DNA from 2 places in the Micromonospora salmantinae genome. Region 1 is predicted to be linked to the other one. Evidence: riboswitches for the same ligand, from Rfam matches in the RefSeq annotation. Region 1 holds a riboswitch; the other holds the start of a gene.
The links. A riboswitch is a leader RNA that binds a small molecule or an ion and turns the genes downstream of it on or off. The one in region 1 is predicted to bind thiamine pyrophosphate.
Positions count from the first base shown of each region.

Region 2: it holds a riboswitch for thiamine pyrophosphate, as region 1 does, so the genes downstream of both, PSH03_RS22655 (ECF transporter S component) here and thiE (thiamine phosphate synthase) in region 1, are expected to answer to the same signal.

Region 1 is NZ_JAKKFG010000012.1:296,662-309,849, reverse strand. Features, by position in the region: gene thiO (glycine oxidase ThiO) at 1-1,151, opposite strand, end outside; gene thiE (thiamine phosphate synthase) at 1,145-1,771, opposite strand; TPP riboswitch at 1,766-1,875, opposite strand; gene PSH03_RS12015 (ThuA domain-containing protein) at 2,188-8,019, shown strand; gene PSH03_RS12010 (hypothetical protein) at 8,091-8,636, shown strand; gene PSH03_RS12005 (aldo/keto reductase) at 8,699-9,643, opposite strand; gene PSH03_RS12000 (ABC-F family ATP-binding cassette domain-containing protein) at 9,697-11,376, opposite strand; gene PSH03_RS11995 (class I SAM-dependent methyltransferase) at 11,418-12,023, opposite strand; gene PSH03_RS11990 (hypothetical protein) at 12,126-13,188, shown strand, end outside.
Region 2 is NZ_JAKKFG010000034.1:839-8,561, reverse strand. Features, by position in the region: gene PSH03_RS22665 (energy-coupling factor transporter transmembrane component T family protein) at 144-944, opposite strand; gene PSH03_RS22660 (ABC transporter ATP-binding protein) at 941-2,371, opposite strand; gene PSH03_RS22655 (ECF transporter S component) at 2,485-3,078, opposite strand; TPP riboswitch at 3,153-3,257, opposite strand; gene PSH03_RS22650 (alpha/beta fold hydrolase) at 3,365-4,195, shown strand; gene PSH03_RS22645 (AAC(3) family N-acetyltransferase) at 4,225-5,031, shown strand; gene PSH03_RS22640 (sugar isomerase domain-containing protein) at 5,028-5,777, shown strand; gene PSH03_RS22635 (DUF6328 family protein) at 5,917-6,420, shown strand; gene PSH03_RS22630 (acyl-CoA dehydrogenase family protein) at 6,525-7,723, shown strand, end outside.

The DNA.
Region 1 (13,188 bases):
CCCTCCATCGTCGGTTCAGGTCCGCCCGACGCGGCCACCGCGGCACCGCCGAAGCGGTCGGCCCGGAAGGGCGCGAGCAGCGGGTCGGGTACGCCGCCGAGCACCAGGTCGGCGATCAGGTCGGCGGTGATCGGGGTGAGCACGATGCCGTGCCGGTGGTGCCCGGTGGCGGCCAGGACGTCCGGTCGGTCGGGCAGCGGCCCGAGGATCGGCGCGTTGTCCGGGGTGCCCGGGCGTAGCCCGGCGACCGCCTCGACCAGGTCGTACTCGGCCAGCTCGGGCAGCAGGTCGACCCCGGCGCGCAGCAGCCGTTGCACAGCGCCGGCGGTGACAGTGGTGTCCGAGCGCTCCTCGACAGTCGCGCCGAGCACTACCTCACCGTCGGCGCGGGGCACCAGGTAGACGTGCTCGCCGTCGGCGTACCCCCGGATCACGTGCCGGAAGCCCGGCGCGACGCCGTCGGGCGCGCGCAGCCGGAGGATCTGGCCCTTCACCGGCCGCACCGGCAGGCCGGTGAGCGCGGCGGCCCCGCAGCCGGCGGCGACAACGGTTACCGGTGCGTCCACATCGGACAAACTCCGGACCGGCTGCGGCACGAGCGCCGCGCCGGCCCGCTGCGCGGCCGTGCGCAGCGCCGGCACCAGCAGCCGGGGGTCGACCTGATGGTCGGTGGGCGCGAGCGCGCCGCCGCGCACCCGTGGGGCGAGCGCCGGTTCGCGGTCGCGCAGCTCGCTGGGGCGCAGCGGCGTCACGGGCAGGCCCAACCCCTGCTGGTACGCCCACAGCCGGCGCGCCTCGGCCAGGTCGTCGCCGGTGAGCCCGACCATCAGGGTGCCATCGGTCCGGTAGCCGATCTCGGCTCCGGTCGTCTCGGTCAACTCGGCGGCGAACGCCGGCCAGCGGGCGGCGGACGCCAGCAGCAACCCGGTCAGCTGCCGCTCGCCGAAGTACGCCTCGGCGACCGGGGAGAGCATGCCGGCTGCCACCGCCGACGCCCCCGAGCCGGGCGCCGGATCGTGCACCACCACCCGCAGCCCGCGCGCGGCGCAACGCCAGGCGATCGCCAGCCCGATCGGCCCCGCACCCACCACTGCCACGTCCGGCCGGACCCGGTCGCTCGACGGCGGTGACGGGAACCGGCCGGTCAGCACGTCAGGGCCTCGATCAGCTCGGCGGTTGCCCGTGCCGGGTCGGCGGCGGCGGAGACGGCACCGACCACCGCCACCCCGTACGCCCCGGCGGCCCGCAGCGCCGGCACCCGGGCGGCGGTCACTCCGCCGATCGCGATGACCGGGACGTCGACGGCGTCGACGACGGCGCGTACCCCGGCGGGCCCGATGGGGTCCGGCAGGCCGGTCTTGGTGCTGGTGGTGTGACACGGCCCGACGCCCAGGTAGCTGGCGCCCGCCGCGACGGCCTCGCGCGCCGGGCCCGGCGCGCGAGCGGTGGCGCCCAGTACACCGGTGGGGCCGAGCACCCGGCGGGCGGCGGCGACCGGCAGGTCGTCGGCGCCGACGTGCCCACCGGCGGCGCCCACCGCCAGCGCCACGTGCAACCGGTCGTTGACCAGGCAGGTCGCCCGGTACGACGCGCAGAGCGCGAGCACCCGCCGGGTCAGGTCGTACGCCTCGCGGTCGGTGGCGGAATCCTCGACCCGGACCTGCACCACCAGATCGGCGTGGGCCACTGTGAGGGCGGCGCGAACCACGGCGAGTGGGTCGCGACCCGGTCGGGTGTCGGTGATGAGATGCAATCGCCCCAGGGACGGCACGGCAACGCTCCTCCCTGCGCCGGCATTACCCGGATCAGGTTCGACGGTCGGGGGCTGTCAGCCCCCCTCTCAGCCCGGTACACCGGGCTCCCGTGGGTTACTTGCGTGTCACCGTACGACAGATCCGCCGGCCTGCCAAGGCGCGGGGTCGGCGGTGGCCGGCCGGCGGGCCGCGTCAAAACGAGCGAGATCCAATGGGGCACTTCATACGGTCCTGTTCGGAATGTCGCCCCCCGTTGCAGAACCGTTACCCGTCCGCATCTTGCCCGACATCGAGCCAGCCGAATTAATTTGTTCAGCGATTCGACAAAATGTCGGTGGGGGCACCCTGACACGGTGTGACCACCGGCTCCATCAGGGACGGCCTTCGGCGAGCCGACTCCCGCGAGCTCTGTCACTACGACACAGGAGGCGGCGTGTCCCGTTCTCGTCGTGCCCGCTTACCCATCACCGCAACCCTGATCTCCCTGGCCATGGCCTCGACCACCCTGTTCGGCGCGCCCGCGCAGGCGGCCGCCCAGGTTCCCCCACGGGATGCGAAAGCCGCAGCCCCGGTCAGCCAGGTGGCGCCGAAGGCGCCAAAGGCCGCGGCCGATCCCTTCTCCGTCCTCGTCTTCTCCAAGACCGCCGGCTTCCGGCACGACTCCATCCCCACCGGCGTCGCCGCCATCCAGCAGCTCGGCGTCGACAACGGATTCACCGTGGACAACTCCGAGGACGGCGCCGCATTCAACGACGCCAACCTGGCGAAGTACAAGGCGGTGATCTGGCTCTCCACCACCGGCGACGTGCTCAACGCCGACCAGCAGGCGGCGTTCGAGCGCTACGTGAAGGCCGGCGGCGGCTACGTCGGCATCCACGCCGCGTCGGACACCGAGTACAGCTGGGCCTGGTACGGCGACCTGGTCGGCGCGTACTTCGCCAACCACCCGCAGAACCAGCAGGCCACTGTCAAGGTGGAGGACCACGCCCACCCGTCCACGGCCGGGTTGCCGGACCGGTGGTCCCGCTTCGACGAGTGGTACAACTACCAGACCAACCCCCGGCCGGACGTGCACGTGCTGGCCAGCCTGGACGAGAAGAGCTACACCGCCGGTGCCGGCGCGATGGGTGCGGACCACCCGATCGCCTGGTGTCAGGACTACGACGGTGGCCGCTCCTGGTACACCGGCGGCGGGCACACCCGGGAGTCGTACGCCGAGCCCGAGTTCCTCTCCCACCTGCTCGGCGGCATCCGCACCGCGGCCGGCGTCGAGAACGCCGACTGCGGCGCCTCGAAGACCTCGAACTTCGAGAAGGTCACGCTGGACAGCAACACCAGCAACCCGATGGAGCTGGACGTCGCCCCCGACGGGCGGGTCTTCTACATCGAGCGCGACGGTCGCGTGCAAATCGTGAAGCCGGACACCGGCAACACCGTCACCGCCGTCGACCTGGACGTCTTCACCGGTAACGAGGACGGTCTCATCGGCATCCGGCTCGACCCGGACTTCGCCACCAACAACTGGGTGTACCTGTACTACGCCCCGAACGACGGGGTCACCCGCAACCTGCTGTCCCGGTTCACGGTGACCGGCGACACCATCGACCTGGCCAGCGAGAAGCAGGTGCTGCGGGTCGACACGCAGCGCAACACCTGCTGCCACGCCGGCGGCAGCATGGCCTTCGACGGCGACGGCAACCTGTACCTGGCCACCGGTGACAACACCAACCCGTTCGAGTCGAACTCGTACACGCCGATCGACGAGCGGGCAGGGCGCCAGGACTACGACGCGCAGCGCACCTCCGGCAACACCAACGACCTGCGCGGCAAGGTGATCCGGATCCACCCGGAGGACGACGGGACGTACACCGTTCCGGCGGGCAACCTCTTCGCGGCGGGCACCGAGAAGACCCGTCCCGAGATCTACGCGATGGGCTTCCGCAACCCGTTCCGGATCGGCACCGACCCGAAGACCAACACGCTGTACGTCGCGGACTACGGACCGGACGCCAACGCGGACAACCCGAACCGGGGCCCCCGCGGTCTGGTCGAGTGGAACGTCGTCACCCCGGGCAACTACGGCTGGCCGTACTGCACGGGCACGAACGAGGCGTACAACGACTACACGTTCCCGTCCGGCCCGAGCGGTCCGAAGTTCGACTGCGCCGCCCCGGTGAACAACTCGCCAAACAACACGGGCCTGACCAACCTCCCGCCGGTGGTCCCGGCGACCGTCGACTACGGGTACGCCGGTGACGCGCGTTACCCGGAGATCGGTGGCGGCGGCGCCCCGATGGGCGGCCCGGTCTACCGCTACGACGCCGACCTGAACTCGAACCGCAAGTGGCCGGCGTACTACGACGGCAAGGCTCTGCTCGGCGAGTGGAACCAGAACAAGATGTACACCATGCAGCTGACCCCCGACGGCAAGTCGTTGGTGGACATCAACCAGCTGCTCACCGGCATGAGCATGGTCCGGCCGATGGACTTCGAGTTCGGCCCGGACGGGGCGCTGTACCTGATCGAGTGGGGCAGCGGCTTCGGCGGCAACAACGACAACTCGGGCGTCTACCGGATCGACTACACCGCCGGTGACCGCGCCCCGATCGCCGCGGCGTCCGCCAACCCGACCTCGGGTCCGGCGCCGTTGACGGTGACCTTCTCCAGCGCCGGCTCCCGGGACCCGGACGGTGGCACGCTCACCTACGCCTGGACGTTCGGCGACGGGCAGACCTCGACCGAGGCCAACCCGACCCACACGTACGCCACGGCGGGCAACTACACCGCCCAGCTCACCGTCACCAACCCCAAGGGCCGGACCGCGGTGGCCAACGTGCCGGTCACCGTGGGCAACACCGCCCCGACGGTCTCCATCGAGTTCCCACCGGACGGCGGTTTCTTCAACTGGGGTGACCAGGTCCGCTACTCGATCAAGGTGACCGACCCCGAGGACGGGCAGATCGACTGTGACCGGGTGCAGCTTCAGGTGCTGCTCGGTCACGACGAGCACGCCCACCCGCTGGAGCAGCACACCGGCTGCACCGGCACCGTCCAGACGTCGCTCGCCTCCGGGCACGGCGCCGAGGCGAACGTCTTCGCGGTCTTCGAGGCGACCTACACCGACGAGGGTGGTGCCGGCGGCGCCGGTGCCCTGACCGGTCGGCAGATCGAGGTTCTGCAGCCGAAGCAGAAGCAGGCCGAGTACTTCACCGCCACCGGGCGTGCCCCGGTGAGCACCGGCGGTGGAGACCCCGGCGTGCAGCGGGAGGCCGGCGCCGACACCGCCGGTGGCGGCCAGAGCATCGCGTTCATCGAGGACGGTGACTGGTGGTCGGTCGCCCCGGCGGACCTGACAAACATCACCGAGATCCGGTTCCGGGCCGCCTCCGCCGCCGCTGGTGGTCGGATCGAGGTGCGCGCGGGTGCCGTTGACGGACCGGTGGTCGCCACGGCCGTCGTACCGTCGACCGGCGCGTGGCAGACGTACACGGACGTGAGCGCACCGGTCACCGGCGCTGCGAGCGGCTCGCTGTACTTCCTGGCCCGCGATCCGAACGGCGGAACGGGTTCGCTGTTCAACGTCAACTGGATGGACTTCGTCGGCCGCGGTGTCACCGAGAACGGGCCGCCGGTGGTCAGCGCCACTGCCACCCCGGCCACCGGCACCGCACCGGTCACCGTCGCCTTCGACGGCACGGCCACCGACGCCGAGGGCGACACCCCGTTGACGTACGCCTGGGACTTCGGTGACGGAGGCTCGGCGACCACACTGGACGCCAGCCACACCTACACCAGCCCGGGCACCTTCACGGCCACCCTCACGGTGACCGACAGCAAGGGCGCCAAGTCGTACGCCACAGTGCCGGTGCGGGTCGACGCGCCGGACACGTCCTGCTTCGGGGCGCGTTCGGACGACTTCAACGGCAACAGCCTCGACAAGGAGCGCTGGACCAGCGTCGTCCGGGAGAACCAGCTCTACTCGCTCAGTGGCGGTGCCCTGCGGCTGCCCACCGGCGTGGGTGACCTCTACGGCGCTCGCAACGACGCCACCAACCTGGTGCTCCAGGCGGCCCCGACCGGCGCGTGGGAGATGACCACCAAGGTCACCCTGCCGGTGACGGCCAACTACCAGCAGGCCGGCCTGCTGGTGTACGGCGACGACGACAACTACGCCAAGCTGGACCTGCTGTACAACGGCAGCCGGGCGGTGGAGTTCATCCGGGAGACGGCCGGCACGCCGCGCAACGAGGCCGACGACAGGACCGCCGCACCGGCGGGTGACACCGTGTACCTGCGGATCACCAGCGACGGGACGAACCTGACCGCGGCCGTCTCGGCCGACGGGCAGACCTTCACCCCGGTCGGCCGTTCGGCCGCGCTCGAGGGCATCACCAACCCGCGGATCGGGGTCTTCGCGCTCAACGGAGGCACCGAGGCGCCGGTTGTCGACGCCGCGTTCGACTCGTTCCAGGTCACGCCGGACGCTCCGGCCGGCCCGGTCGACCCGTCGGACGAGTTCACCGGCAGCACGCTGGACAAGTGCCGGTGGGACGCCATCATGCGGGAGGACCCGAGCGGTTACCGGGTCACCGATGGCGCGCTGCGGATCGACGTGCCCAACGGTGACATCTACGGCACCGACAACACCGGGCCGAAGAACTTCATCCTCCAGACCGCGCCGTCCGGCGACTGGACCCTGGAGACGAAGGTCGACGGCAGCCTGCTGAACGAGCAGTACCAGCAGGCCGGTCTGCTCGTGCAGGCGGACGACGACAACTACCTGAAGCTCGACTTCATCGCGGACAACCAGGCCGGCCAGGCGGTGACGCGGCGGATCGAGTTCCGCAGCGAGATCGCCGGGGTGGTCCAGAACCCGCAGCCCGAGGCGGGCAACCTGACCTCGGCGGTGTGGCACCTGCGGCTGGCCCGCACGGGCGACACGTTCACCGCGTCGTACTCGGCCGACGGGACGACCTGGACCGCGTTGGAGACGCTGACCAACAGCGCGGTCGGGGCAACCCCGAAGGTCGGGTTGTTCACCCTCGGCGCCAACCAGACGGCGTCGAAGACCGCCTCGTTCGACTACTTCCGGCTCAGCACGGAGGTGGCCGACGAGACGGCGCCGGTGACCACCTCGGCGGTTTCCGGCACCCCGACCGACGGGTGGCACACCGGGCCGGTGACGATCACGCTCTCCGGTGCCGACGAGGCCGGCGGTAGCGGGCTCGCCGGCACGGAGTACCAGCTGGACGGGGCCACCACCTGGACGGCGTACACCGCTCCGGTGGCGGTCAGCGGGGACGGCGAGCACGAACTCCGGTTCCGCTCGACGGACAAGGCCGGCAATGTGGAGGCGACCAAGACCGTCTCGGTCAAGATCGACGCCACCGCGCCGGTGACCTCGGCGACGTTCGCTCCGGCTAACGACGCCGGTTGGCACGACGGGACGATCCCGGTCGTGCTGGCCGCCACCGACGCCGGTTCCGGCGTCAAGACGGTGGAGTGGTCGCTGGACGGTGGCGCGTGGGCGCCGTACTCGACGCCGATCGAGGTGACCGGTGACGGGCAGCACGAGCTGCTGTTCCGTTCGGCGGACAAGGCGGGCAACGTCGAGACGCTGAAGTCGGCGGTGCTGCGCATCGACGGCACCAAGCCGACGCTGCTGGTGTCCGGGCTGGCCGACGGTCAGCTCTACGGCGACAGCCAGGACGTCCGGGTGGCCTGGCAGGCCGTTGACCCGACCTCGGGCATCGCGAGCGTGGTCGGTCAGCTCGACGGCCAGGCGTACACCAGTGGCACTCTGCAGGCCATGTACGACCTGTCGCTCGGCCTGCACGAGCTGACCGTGACCGCTACCGACAAGGCGGGCAACAAGACCACCTCGACGGTCCGGTTCTTCGTCACCACCTCGTTCCGGGACATGCAGAGTCTGCTGGACCGGTTCAAGGCGACGGGGCGGCTCTCGACCAAGGCGCACAAGCAGCTGTCGAACAAGCTCGACGCTGTTCGCGCGTCCGAGGCGGCCGGCGACGACAAGGCTGCCGTCCGGCAGCTGACCGCGTTCCGGACGCTCGCCAGCGACGCCACGCTGGTGCCCGAGGCGGAGGTCCGGGACGTCCTGATCCGGGACGCCGACGCCATGATCGTTCGGCTCGGCGGCGCGGCCAGCAAGGCCGGGGTCAAGGCCAACGGCGGCGACTCGGTCAAGGGCACCGGGCGGCTCGGTGGCGATGCCACCCGGCTGGCACCCGGTCGTCAGCTCTGATCCGACGAGGCCCCTCCCCGGCGCTGCGGCGTCGGGGAGGGGCCTCCCTCATCGGTAGGGAGGAGATGTCCGTGACGGGTATCCGCAAGGTGCTGGCCGCCGTGTTCGTCGGACTGGCCCTGACCCTGTCCGCCGCCGCCCCGGCGGCGCAGGCTGCTCAGGCCGCCCCGGCGGCGCAGGCCGACAAGCTCAAACTCACCGTGGCCGGCGACGGGGCTCAGGGCGTCACCATCCAGGCCACCTACGCCGATGGCCGCCGGCTGGAGCAGGTGGTGCGGTTGGTCCTCACCGCCACCGGCCCGGACGGGCAGCGGGTCGGGCCGGTGCAGCTCGAACCGCAGCCCGAGGGGCACGGTTTCTACAGCAGCGGCCCGGTGCTCTCCACCGGCACGTGGAAGGTGTCAGTGAACTCCCCCGCTCCACTTCAGAGCAAGGCCACCGCCACGGTCCAGGCGAAGGCGGCGCAATCACCGCCGGCGCCCGCGCCGGTCGCGGTGACCAAGCCGGTGGACGGCGGGTCGGGCACCGGTTGGTGGCCGTTCGCGGCGGCCGGTCTCGTGCTCGTCGCCGCGGCGATGGGGGTGGCCATGCTCTTCGGCCGCCGCCGCACCGACTGACCAGACAGCGTTCAACGACCGGGCCGGGCCGCGACGAGCGGCCCGGCCCGATCTCGTTCGACTCAAAGGACGGCGCGCAGCGCCGCCAGATCGTCGTCGCTGGGCTCCCAGACGCCGGCCGCGGCGTTGGCCCGCACCTGCTCGGGCGTGGTGGCACCGGCGATCACCGAGGTCACCGCCGGCTGGGCGGCCAGGCCGCCGATCGCCACCTGGAGCATCGTCAGACCCCGCTCGGCCGCGTACGCCTCGATCGCCTCGATGGTGTCCCAGTCGGCAGCGGCGAGCCGCTCCGCGTACCGGCCACCGCCGGAGAGCCGGCTGCCGGCCGGCGGCTGAGCCTCGCGCTTGTACTTGCCGGTGAGCAGGCCGTTGGCGAGCGGGAAGAACGGCAGCATGCCGAGGCCGAACCGCTCGCACGCCGGGATCACCTCGGCCTCCACCGAGCGCTCCACCAGGCTGTAGTGGTTCTGGGCGCTGATGAAGCGGGACCGCCCGTTGGACGAGGCGACCCAGTCCGCGTCGGCGATCTGCCAGCCGGTGAAGTTGGAGTTGCCCAGGTAGCGCACCTTGCCGTCGCGGACCAGGTCGTCCAGGGCGGCGAGGGTCTCGTCGATCGGGGTGCCCGGGTCGGGCTCGTGCATCTGGTACAGGTCGATGTGGTCGGTGCCGAGCCGGCGCAGCGACGCCTCCACCGCGCGGGCGATGTAGCGCCGCGCACCTCGCGCACCGTAGTCCGGCCCGTTGAGGCCGTTCATGTCCATGCCGAACTTGGTGGCCACCACCACGTCGTCCCGGCGCCCCTTGAGCGCCTGCCCGAGCAGCTCCTCGGAGCTGCCCTGCGGCTCGCCGTAGATGTCGGCGGTGTCGAAGAGGGTGATCCCGGCGTCCAGGGCGGCGTCCACCACCGCCCGGGTGCCGTCGAGGTCGAGCTTGCGGCCGAAGTTGTTGCAGCCGATCCCGACCACGGACACCACGAGCCCGGAGTCGCCCAGCCGGCGATAGGTCATCTGAGTCACGAGATCACCCTATGCCGGCCGGACGCACCGCCGCCGGGGACCGATCACCCGACGTCCCAGACCGGTTCCGGGGTCTCCACCACCTCGCTGTCGCCTCGGAACAGCACGAACCGGTCGAACGAGCGGGTGAACCAGCGATCGTGGGTGACCGCGATAACCGTCCCCGCGAAGGCGTTCAGGCCCGCTTCGAGCGCTTCCGCGCTGGCCAGGTCGAGGTTGTCGGTGGGCTCGTCGAGCAGCAGCAGGGTCGCCCCGGACAGCTCCAACAGCAGCACCAGGAACCGGGCCTGCTGCCCGCCGGAAAGCGTGCCGAAGCGCTGGTCGCCCTGCGCGGCCAGCTCGTAGCGACTGAGCACACCCATCGCCGCGTGCCGGTCCATCCCGGTGCGGTGCTCGTCGCCCCGCCAGAGGATCTCGACAAGCGTCTTCGACATCAGCTCCGGCCGGTCGTGGGTCTGGGAGAAGTGCCCGGGGCGGACCCGGGCACCGAGGCGGGCCGTGCCCTCGTGCGTCACCGGGGCGAGCGCGCCCGCGCCGTCGACCGGCCCGTTCGCCGGGTCCGGGTCGGTGCCGCCGCGGGCCAACAGCCGCAGGAAGTGCGACTTGCCGGTGCCGTTGGCACCGAGCACCGCCACCCGGTCGCCGTACCAGATCTCCAGGTCGAAGGGGAATGTCAGGCCGTCGAGCTCCAGCTGCTCGCAGATGACCGCGCGCTTGCCGGTCCGCCCGCCGGACAGCCGCATCCGGATGTCCTGGTCCTTCGGCGGTACGGGCGGCGGCCCGGCCTCCTCGAACTTGCGCAACCGGGTCTGCGCGGCCTGGTAACGCGACGCCAACCCGTCGTTGTACGCGGCCTTCTGCTTGTACATCAGCATCAGCTCGCGCAGCTTCTGGTGCTCCTCGTCCCAGCGCCGACGCAGCTCGTCGAGGCGGGCGTGCCGAGTCACCCGAGCCTCGTGCCAGCTGGCGAAGCCGCCCGGGTGTACCCAGGCGCTGCCACCCTCGACGGCGACCACCCGGTCGGCGCTCTGGGCCAGCAGCTCACGATCGTGCGAGACGTAGAGCACCGACTTCGTCGACTCGCGCAGTCGCGCCTCCAGCCAGCGTTTGCCGGGCACGTCGAGGAAGTTGTCCGGTTCGTCGAGCAGCAGCACCTCGTCCGGGCCGCGCAGCAGCAACTCCAGGGCGAAGCGCTTCTGCTGGCCGCCGGAGAGGGTACGCACCGGCCGGTCCCGAACGGCGTCCCACGGCTGGCCGAGCACGATGGTCGCGACGGTGTCGAAGAGCACCTCGGCGTCGTACCCGCCGGCCTCGCCCCAGGCGCCGAGCGCATCGGCGTACGCCAGCTGGGCCTTGCCCGCGGCGTTGCTGAACTTGCCGTGGGCCTCGGCCGCCCGCATGGCCGCCTCGGTCTCGCCGAGCCGCCGGCCGGCGTCGCGAAGCGCCGGCGGGGCCAGCGACAACGCCAGGTCGGCGAGGGTCGACTCGTCACCGATCATGCCGATGAACTGGCGCATCACGCCCAGCCCGCCGGCCCTTGCGACAACGCCGCTGCGCACCGGCAGGTCGCCGGCGACCATCCTGAGCAGCGTCGTCTTTCCCGCGCCGTTCGGCCCGACCAGGGCGACCTTGCTGCCCTCCCCGACCCGGAACGACACGTCGGCGAAGAGTTCCCGACCGTCGGGCAGGATGTGCCCGACCGCTGCCACGTCCACGTATCCCACGCCGGGATCCTGCCCCAACGAGGGTCGGGGGGTATATCCAATTACCGGGTGACGCGAAGCACCCGGAAGCCCTTTTGGCTGGCGTACCGCTCGACCTGCCAGCTCTGCTCGGTGAGCCAGCGTTGCAGCGAGTCGCCGCCGAGGTGCCGGGCGACGACCAACCAGCCGACGCCGTCCGGGGCGAGTCGGGGCAGCCAACGCAGCAACAGGTCGTGCAGCCCGTCCTTGCCGATCCGGATGGGCGGGTTCGACCAGATCTGGGCGAAGCGGACGCCGTCCGGAACGTCGTCCGGCGCGCTGACCCGGACCCGGTCGGCGGCGCCGACCCGAGCCGCGTTGGCGGCGGTCAGCTCGCGGGCCCGGGCGTTGACGTCGACGGCCCAGATGGTGCTGGTGGGTGCGAGGTCGGCCAGCACGCAGCTGATCGGTCCGAACCCGCAGCCGAGGTCGAGCAGGTCGCCGGTGGTGTCGGCGGCGGGCAGCTCGGCCTTGCGCAGCAGCACCGCGGTGCCCGGGTCGAGCCGGCTGGCGGAGAAGACCCCGCCGGCCGAGGTGAGCCGGTAGTCGCGGTCGGCGACGGAGAACTCGACCTCGCGCGCCGGGGCGTCGCTGGTGGGCTGAGCGGTGAAGTAGTGGTCGCCGGTCACCCGGCAATTCTCGCACCGGTCCGGGGCGGACCTGACGCGGCCCACCCGCACATTTCCCCGATATTACCCCCTAAAGGGACAATGACTCCTACTCTGGGCCACATGGTGTATCGGTACCAGTCCGATGAGGACGCTTTCGAGGAGTACCCGGAGCCCGGGTCCGATCTGTCGGTGCTCGGCGCCGGTCCGCCCCCGGCGGCCGGGCCCTCTCCGTCGCGCTTCCCCACGCCGTCGCTGCCCCGGCCGAACCAGCTCTCGCTGCCCTCGTCGCAACCGGTGCCGGCCCGTGCCGATGTGCCGCAGCCCGGTCCGGCCGCCCGCGCCGATGCGCCGCGGCCACTGCCGACGCGTGCCGACATCCCGCCCGCCCCGCCGCGCAGCCAGATCTACACCTCGGCGACGTCGGCGGAGCCGCCCGCCCGGCGCGGCGGCGGCCGCCTGTGGCAGGTACTGATCGGCGGCGCAGCCGTCCTGGTGCTGCTCGCCCTCTGCGGCCTCGGCGCCGCCGCGCTGCTCATCGACCGCGGCGAGCAGCCGCAGAGCAACCCGACGTACCAGCCGAACGCCGCCCCGACGTCGGCACCCGCGGAACGGCTGGCCCTCGACTCCCGGGACACCGACCAGGCCCCGCTCACCGCCAAGGAACTCTTCCCCGGCAAGGAGCTGAAGCTCACCGACGGACAGCCGAGCTACCAGGTGCTCAAGACACAGTCCAGCGGCAGTTGCGCCGTAGCCGCCACCGACGAGGTCGCCGACCTGCTGGTCCGGCTCGGCTGCAACCAGGTCGTCCGGGCCACGCTGAGTACGCCCGACGACAGCCACCTGGTCACCGCCGGCCTGTTCAACCTCACCGACAAGGTCACCGCGGAACGAGTCCGAGACCGACTCCGGCAACTGCTCGACGAGCGGCAGGGCCGTTTCCGGGGCCTCACCGCCGACGACGGCGACGGCACCGAAGTCCTGGCCAGCGCTCCGGCACGCGTCGGCTGGCAGGTCCGTGGCCACTACCTGGCGTACGCGCTGGTGGTCCGCAAGGACGGGGCGGCGGTCAAGGCGGGTGACGCCAAGGTCCGCGAGATCCTGTTCGACATGATCGAGCTGCACCTCAGCCGGGGCGTGCTGCAGAGCCGGGCCGACGGTGGCACCGCCGCGCAACCGACGGCGG
Region 2 (7,723 bases), on a different contig from region 1:
CGGCGCGTGGCGCGTGGCGCGGGGCGCGGGGCGCGGGGCGCGTGGCGCGGGACGCTGTGTGGCGACAGCAACACCAGGGATGTAGTGGCGGATCTTGCCGGCGGGCGGCGGGCGGCGGGCAGCGGGCAGAAGGCCGGCTCGGGTCAGCTGATGAGGGGGCGGAAGGTGCCCAGGGCGAGGCTCGTGGTCAGGGCGGCTGCGGCGAGTACGACGGCCCCGGCGATGAGAAGGACGTCGGCGCGGGTGAAGTGCTGGTGGCGGGCGACGGTACGGGGTGTGCCGGCGTCGAAGCCACGCGCGTCCATCGCCACCGCCAGCCTGGTGCCTCGGCGGATCGCCCCCACCAGCAGCGCGAACGCGGTGGAGGCGAAGAGCCGCAGCTTCGCCACCGGATTGCGTCCCGCGTCGACGCCCCGGGCGCGTCGAGCCATGCTGATCATCTGCCACTCCTGACCGAGCAGGGGCACCAGCCGGAACGCGGCCAGCGCCCCGATGGCGAACCGGGCCGGCGCCTTCGCGTTCTGGATCAACGCGTCGGCCAGGTCGGTGGGGTCGGTGGTCGCGAAGACGATCACACCGGGCAGGGCCACCGCGAACACCCGCAGGACCAGACCGAGCGCGGTGAGCAGGACGCCGGTGCTCACCAGCACCGGTCCCACGTCCAGCAGGACCCGACCGGACCGGTCGGCGGCGAACAGCACCAGGGTGACCAGGATGCCGGCGGCACTGAGCAGCAGTGGCCAGGCCCGCCGGGCCAGCACCCGGTAGCGGATGCCGAACAGCGGCAGGACGGCCAGTTCGAGGGCGATGGCGATCGCCGGGGCCACCGGGTCCAGGGTCGCCAGCAGGGTGAACGAGAAGACCAGTGCGGCGGCGACCTTCGCCACCGGGTTGCGGCGGGCCAACGGCGCGTCCGGCGCGGCGACCGGCTCGATGCTGATCATCGGTGGTCGTCCGGTGCACGGTGCAGGGTGACGGTGCGGTCGGCGAGCGCGGCGACGAAGTCCGCGTCGTGGGTGACAGTGACCACGCCGTGCCCGGCGTCGCGCAGGTCGGCGAAGAGGTCGACCAGCTCCCGCCAGGTCCGCCGGTCCTGACCGAAGGTGGGTTCGTCGCAGATCAGCAGGCGTGGCGCGGTGGCCAGGGCGGTCGCCACGCTCAGCCGTCGCGCCTCGCCGCCGGAGAGGGTGTACGGGTTGGCGGCGGCGAGCCGGGCCAGCCGCAGCCGGTCCAGCAGCCCGGCCACTGTCTCCTTGACGGCGGCCTCGGGTTGACCGGTGCGGCGCGGGCCGAGCGCCAGCTCGTCGAAGACCGTACTGGTGACGAACTGGTGCTCCGGATCCTGGAAGACCGACCCGATTCGTCGGGCCAGCGCGGGCGCCCGCCACCGGTGCGGGGGAGTGCGGTGGTCCGCGCCGGCCAACTCGGCGGACGCGGTGACCCGCCCGCTGCCGGGCCGGAGCAGACCGCCGAGCAGCAACGCGAGGGTGGACTTGCCGGCGCCGTTGGGTCCGCGTACGGCGAGTGCCTCACCGGCGCGTACCGCCAGGTCGGTGGAGCCCAGCCGGGGTGGCAGGCCGAGCCGGTCGGCGGTGAGCAACAGATCCCCGGGGCCGGCGGTGGCCGGCCGGGGCGCGATGGGGTGGCCGGGCACCCAGACCCCCTCGGCGGCCAGGGCGGCGCCGTGGGCGGCGAAGACCGCCTCTGGTGTGCCGTCCGCGCGGACGCCGCCACCCGGTTCCAGGACGACCACCCGGTCGACCAGTGGCAGTGCCTCGGCGACCCGGTGCTCGACCAGGATCAGCGTGGTGTCGGCGTCCAGCGCCCCGGCCACCGCGTGTCGGACCAGTTCGGCCCCGGCCGGGTCGAGGTTGGCGGTCGGCTCGTCGAGCAGCAGCAGGGCGGGGCGCAGGGCCAGGGCGCCGGCCAGGGCGAGGCGTTGCTGCTCGCCGCCGGAGAGCGCCGCGGTGTGGCGGTCGCGGGGGTACGGGAAGCCGACCCGGTGCAGCGCCTCGTCCACCCGGGGCCAGATCTCGTCGGCCGGCACTCCCCGGTTCTCCAGCCCGAACGCGACGTCGTCGCCGCAGCGCGCCATCACCAGTTGGGTCTCCGGATCCTGGAAGACGATGCCGACCCGTTCCCGCCCCTTGCGTGGGTCGAGCCCGTCGATCTCGACGGTGCCCTCCTGCTCGCCGGAGTCCTCGGGGAGCAGCCCGGCCAACGCGCTGAGCAAAGTGCTCTTGCCAGCCCCGGAGGGCCCAAGAAGCAGAACCCGCTCCCCAGCCTCGACTCGCAGGTCAACCCCGCGCACGGCCCAGGCACGCCGCCCAGCGTGCCGCCACCCGAACCCCCGCAGCAGTACCCCGCCCACCAACCCACCCCTCCAGGCTGCGCGCCCGCCTATCCCCGGTGATCAAGAGGTTTGCGTCAGGAAATCGCCTTCCGTTGACGCAAACCTCTTGATCAACATCGTCGACCAGGGGGTTAGATCAGGGCTCGGTCTCGGCCTGCTGGGAAGCGGTCCAGGACGCCGGTGTTGGCCAGGGCGTTCGTCAGCAGCCAGCCGCCCAGGCCGGCGATCAGTGTGGCGCTGACGATGGTGAGCAGCGCGTACGGGATGCGGTAGTCGGTCAGCGCGTAGTCGACGTTCCAGACGAAGAAGTCGAACAACGCGGCGCTGAGGCCGGTCAGTGCGCCCGCGAACACAGCGGTCGGCAGCCGGAACGACCGGTACCGGAAGGCGGCGAAGGCCAGCTCGGCGCCGATGCCCTGCACGATGCCCTGCGGGATGACCGTGCCGGCCCACTGGCTGCCCAGCAGCGCGGACAGGACCGCGGCCACGGTCTCGCAGTAGAGCGCGGCGCCGGGCTTGCGGATGACCAGCCCACCGATCACCGCCGGCATCAGCCAGACGCCGTAGAGCAGCGTCTGCGCCGGCGGGAAGAAGGCGAACGCGCCCTCGGTGGCGCTCCAGACCAGGCCCCAGGCCCAGAAGATGACGCCGAAGGCGACAGCGATCACCGAGGCGACCACGATGTCGATGGTGCGCCAACGGTGTGTGTCGGTGGTGGATGTCATGTGTTGCTCCCAGTTCGTGAGTGCGAACCAGGAGAAGACGCACGCCGCGTCCGGTGGCACCGGACTGCGGCGCGGCTGGAGGTCGACCGAACTCCCTGCGCTGGCATTACCCAGATCAGGTTCGAGGGTCTGCGGGCGTGCCCGCACTCTCAGCGCTGTGCGCTCCCCTGTCGGATATGAAGTTGTCTCGCTGACGCTAACACCGACCAGGGGCGCGGGCCCAGCAGGGCACCCGCCTGACCTGCGGGAGCGACCGGCGCACCGCCGGCTGGGTACGCTTCCGATCATGCGGGTTGACGCGCGAGGCTTCACGTTCGAGGTGACCGTCGGCGGTCCGACGGACGGCGTACCCGTCCTGCTGCTGCACGGTTTTCCACAGCACAGCGGCGAGTGGGACGACGTGGTGCCGGCGCTGCACGCGGGTGGGCTGCGCACGTACGCGCTGGACCAGCGCGGCTACTCACCCGGTGCCCGGCCCACGGCGGTGGCCGACTACCGGATCCCCGAACTCGTCACCGACGTGGTGGCGGTGCTCGACGCGCTCGGGCTGGACGCCGTGCACCTGGTCGGCCACGACTGGGGCGCCGTCGTGGCCTGGGCGGTTGCCGCCCGGTACCCCGAGCGGGTCCACACGCTGACCGCGGTGTCCGTACCGCATCCGGCGGCCATGGCGCACGCCCTGAGCACCGACGCCCAACAGAAGGCCCGCTCGTCGTACATCGCGCTGTTCCGCAAGCCCGACAAGGCGGAGAAGGTGCTGCTGGCGTGGCACGCCACCGCGTTGCGCAAGCTGCTCGGCGGGGTGGGCGACACGTCCCGGGTGAACCGGTACGCCGACCCGATGCGGGAGCCGGGTGTGCTCACGGCCGCGCTGAACTGGTACCGGGCGATGTCCCGCGCCGACCTGGCCGGCGTCGGCCCGGTCGCGGTGCCCACCACGTACGTCTGGAGTGACCGGGACGTCGCCATCGGCCGGACCGCCGCCGAGGCGTGCGCGCAGAACGTCACAGGCGACTACCGCTTCGTGCAGCTGCCCGGGGTGAGTCACTGGATCCCGGACGCGGCGCCGGCCCCGCTCGCCGAGGCGATCCTGGCCCGAGCCGGCGGGACGGCCTGAGCCGTGCGGGTCCGCGAGGGAGAGCCAACGTGACGACGGACGCCAGCGGGCCGGGCAGCCGTCGCTCGATCGCCGCGCAGCTGCGCGTGCTGGGCGTACGCCCCGGCGCGACGCTGCTGGTGCACGCCGCGCTGCGTCCGCTGGGCTTCGTCAGCGGCGGCCCGCACGCGATGGTGCTCGCCCTGCGCGACGCGCTCGGCCCCGACGGCACGATCGTCGTGCCCACCCACACGCCCGACAACAGTGACCCCGCGCAGTGGCGCAACCCGCCGGTGCCGGCGGGCTGGTGGCCGCTGATCCGCTCGGAGATGCCGGGCTTCGACCCGGTGATCACGCCGAGCCGGTTCATGGGTGCGCTCGCCGAGACGGTCCGCGGTTGGCCCGGCGCGCTGCGCAGCGCCCATCCGCAGGTGTCGTTCGCCGCGCTCGGGCCGGCCGCCGAGCAGGTGGTCGCCGGGCACACCCTGGCCGACTCCCTTGGCGAGGGCTCCCCGCTGGCTCGCCTCTACGACCTGGACGCCGACGTGTTGCTGCTCGGCGTGGACCACTCGGTGAGCACCTCGCTGCACCTGGCCGAGTACCGCTGCCCCGGCTCGCCGCGGGAGCGGCTCGGTGCCGCAGTGCGTACCGCCGACGGGGGTCGGGAGTGGGTGTGGTGGCAGGACGTACGACTCGACGCGGACGACTTCGCCGCGTTGGGCGAGGACCTGGAGGCCACCGGCGCGGTACGCACCGCACCGGTCGGCACCGGGACCGGCAGGTTGATGCGCCAGCGGGCGGCGGTCGACTTCGCGGTTCGCTGGCTGGCCCGTAATCGAACGACGGAGGACGCATGACGGTGAGTGCCGAGGACTACCTGGCCGTGGTGACCGAGACGATCGGCCGGGTGGCCGCCAGTCAGCGGGAGGCGGTGGGGCGGGCCGCCGACCTGATCGCCGAGGCCGTCCGAGCCGACGGCGTGGTGCACGCGTTCGGCACCGGGCACTCGGAGGCCCTCGCCATGGAGATCGCCGGACGGGCTGGCGGTCTGGTGCCGACCAACCGGATCGCGCTACGCGACCTGGTGCTGCTCGGCGGCGAACCGGCCGACCGGCTCGGGCCGCTGCTGGAACGGGACCCGGCCGTCGCGCACCGCCTCTACGAGCTGGCCCCGGTGCGTCCCACCGACGTCTTCGTGCTCGCCTCGAACTCCGGGGTCAACGGCGCCATGGTGGAGTTCGCCACGCTGGTGAAGGAACACGGTCATGGGCTGGTGGCGATCACCTCGGCGCAGCACTCCGGCCGGATGACCTCCCGGCACCCGTCCGGGCGCAAGCTGAGCGACCTCGCCGACGTGGTGCTCGACAACGGCGCGCCGTACGGCGACGCGACGTTGCCCCTGCCCGGTGGCGGCGCCGTCGGCGCGGTCTCCTCGATCACCGCGGCGCTGCTGGCGCAGCAGGTGACAGTGGAGGTGGTGGCGCGGTTGCTGGCGGCGGGGGAGCGGCCCCCCGTCTACCTGTCGGCGAACATCCCGGACGGCGACGCGCACAACAACGAGCTGGAAGCTCGGTACGCGGGGCGGATCCGACGCGGGTCCTGACCCGGTGCTGGCGGCCGACTTGCGTCGCCGAGATGAACGGCAGATGTCGTGAACCTGTTTCGCGCTCGGCCGGGTGGGGCATTGGCGTTGCTGCCGGCGGCCAGGACCGCCGGCAGTAGCGTCTCACCGGAGGTAGCGCGTGTCCAAGGAGACCGAGAAGCAGCGCTGGCAGCGCAACTTCGCCGACCTGCTGCAGGAGTTGCGGGTCGCCCAGACCGGCGTGCAGATTCTCTTCGCCTTCCTGCTCACCCTGCCGTTCAGTAACGGGTTCACCGAGACCACGGAGTTCCAGCGCGACGTCTACATCGTGGCGTTGCTCGCGGCGGCCGCCGCCACCGCGATGATCATCTCGCCGGTGGCGTTCCACCGGGCGCTGTTCCGGCAGGGGCGCAAGCCGGAGTTGGTCCGCTTCGCCCACCGGATGGCCAGCGGCGGTCTCGCCTTCATGCTGATCGCGATGGTCAGCGCGGTGCTGCTGATCACCGACTTCGTGCTGGACCGGCCGATCGCCTTCGTGCTCAGCGCCCTGACCGGGCTCTGGTTCCTCACCTTCTGGATGCTGCTGCCGTTCGCCCGGCGCAACTGGGGTGAGGACGAGATCGACGACGAGGACGACGACCCGGACACGATCAACAGCCGCTGATCGCGCCGATCTTCACGCAGCGCTACCCCTGGGTAACAACCGGGGGTAGCGTGGCGGTAGTCGCGCACGTCGACGCAGCCGCACCGAGCTTCGAGGGGGCAGCCGTGACCACGACGCAGAATGGCCGACCGGCACCGGACGGCCCCGACTCCGAAACCACCGCCGGTGCCGCCGCGCCGCTGCCCGCAGAAGCCGGGCAGGTCACCGAGAAGGAGGCCCGGCAGGTCGCCGAGGCCGCCCGCGAATCCACCTGGGACCGACCCAGCTTCGGCAAGGAGTTGTTCCTCGGCCGGTTCCGGCTCGACCTGATCGACCCGTGGCCCCGATCCGATCCGGACGACGTGGCTCGGGCGGAGGAGTTCCTTGGTCGGTTCCGCGCCTTCCTGGCCTCCGAGGTGGACGGCGCGGCCATCGAGCGGGACGGGTCCATACCCGACTCGGTCTTCCACGGCCTGGCCGACCTCGGCGCGTTCGGCATGAAGATCGACCGGAAGTACGGCGGGCTCGGGCTGAGCAACCTGCACTACTGCCGGGCGCTCATGCTGGCCGGCTCGGTGAGCCCGGCCATCGGCGCGCTGCTCTCGGCACACCAGTCGATCGGCGTGCCGCAGCCCCTGAAGATGTTCGGCACCGCCGAGCAGAAGCAACGCTTCCTGCCCCGGCTCGCCGCCGGCGAGGTGTCCGCGTTCCTGCTCACCGAGCCCGACGTCGGCTCCGACCCGGCCCGGCTGGCCACCATCGCCGAACCGACCGAGGACGGCACGGGTTACCGGCTCAACGGTGTGAAGCTCTGGGCCACCAACGGCATCGTGGCCACCCTGCTGGTGGTGATGGCCCGGGTGCCGGCCACGGAGGGACGTCGGGGCGGGATCACCGCGTTCGTGGTGGACGGCGACAGCCCCGGCATCACCGTCGAGCGGCGCAACGAGTTCGTCGGCCTGCGCGGCCTGGAGAACAGCCTGACCCGGTTCCACGACGTGATCGTCCCCGCCGAGAACGTCATCGGCGGTGAGGGCAAGGGGCTGAAGATCGCCCTGACCACTCTGAACACCGGCCGGCTCTCACTGCCGGCCATGTGCGTGGGCGCCGGCAAGTGGGCGCTGAACGTGGCCCGGGGGTGGGCCGCCGACCGGGTCCAGTGGGGACGACCGGTGGGCGAGCACGAGGCGGTCGCGCAGAAGCTCTCCTTCATCGCCGCCACCACGTACGGCATGGAGACCATGCTCGACCTCTGCTGCCTGCTCGCCGACGACGACCGCAACGACATCCGGATCGAGGCGGCGCTGGTCAAGCTGTACGCCAG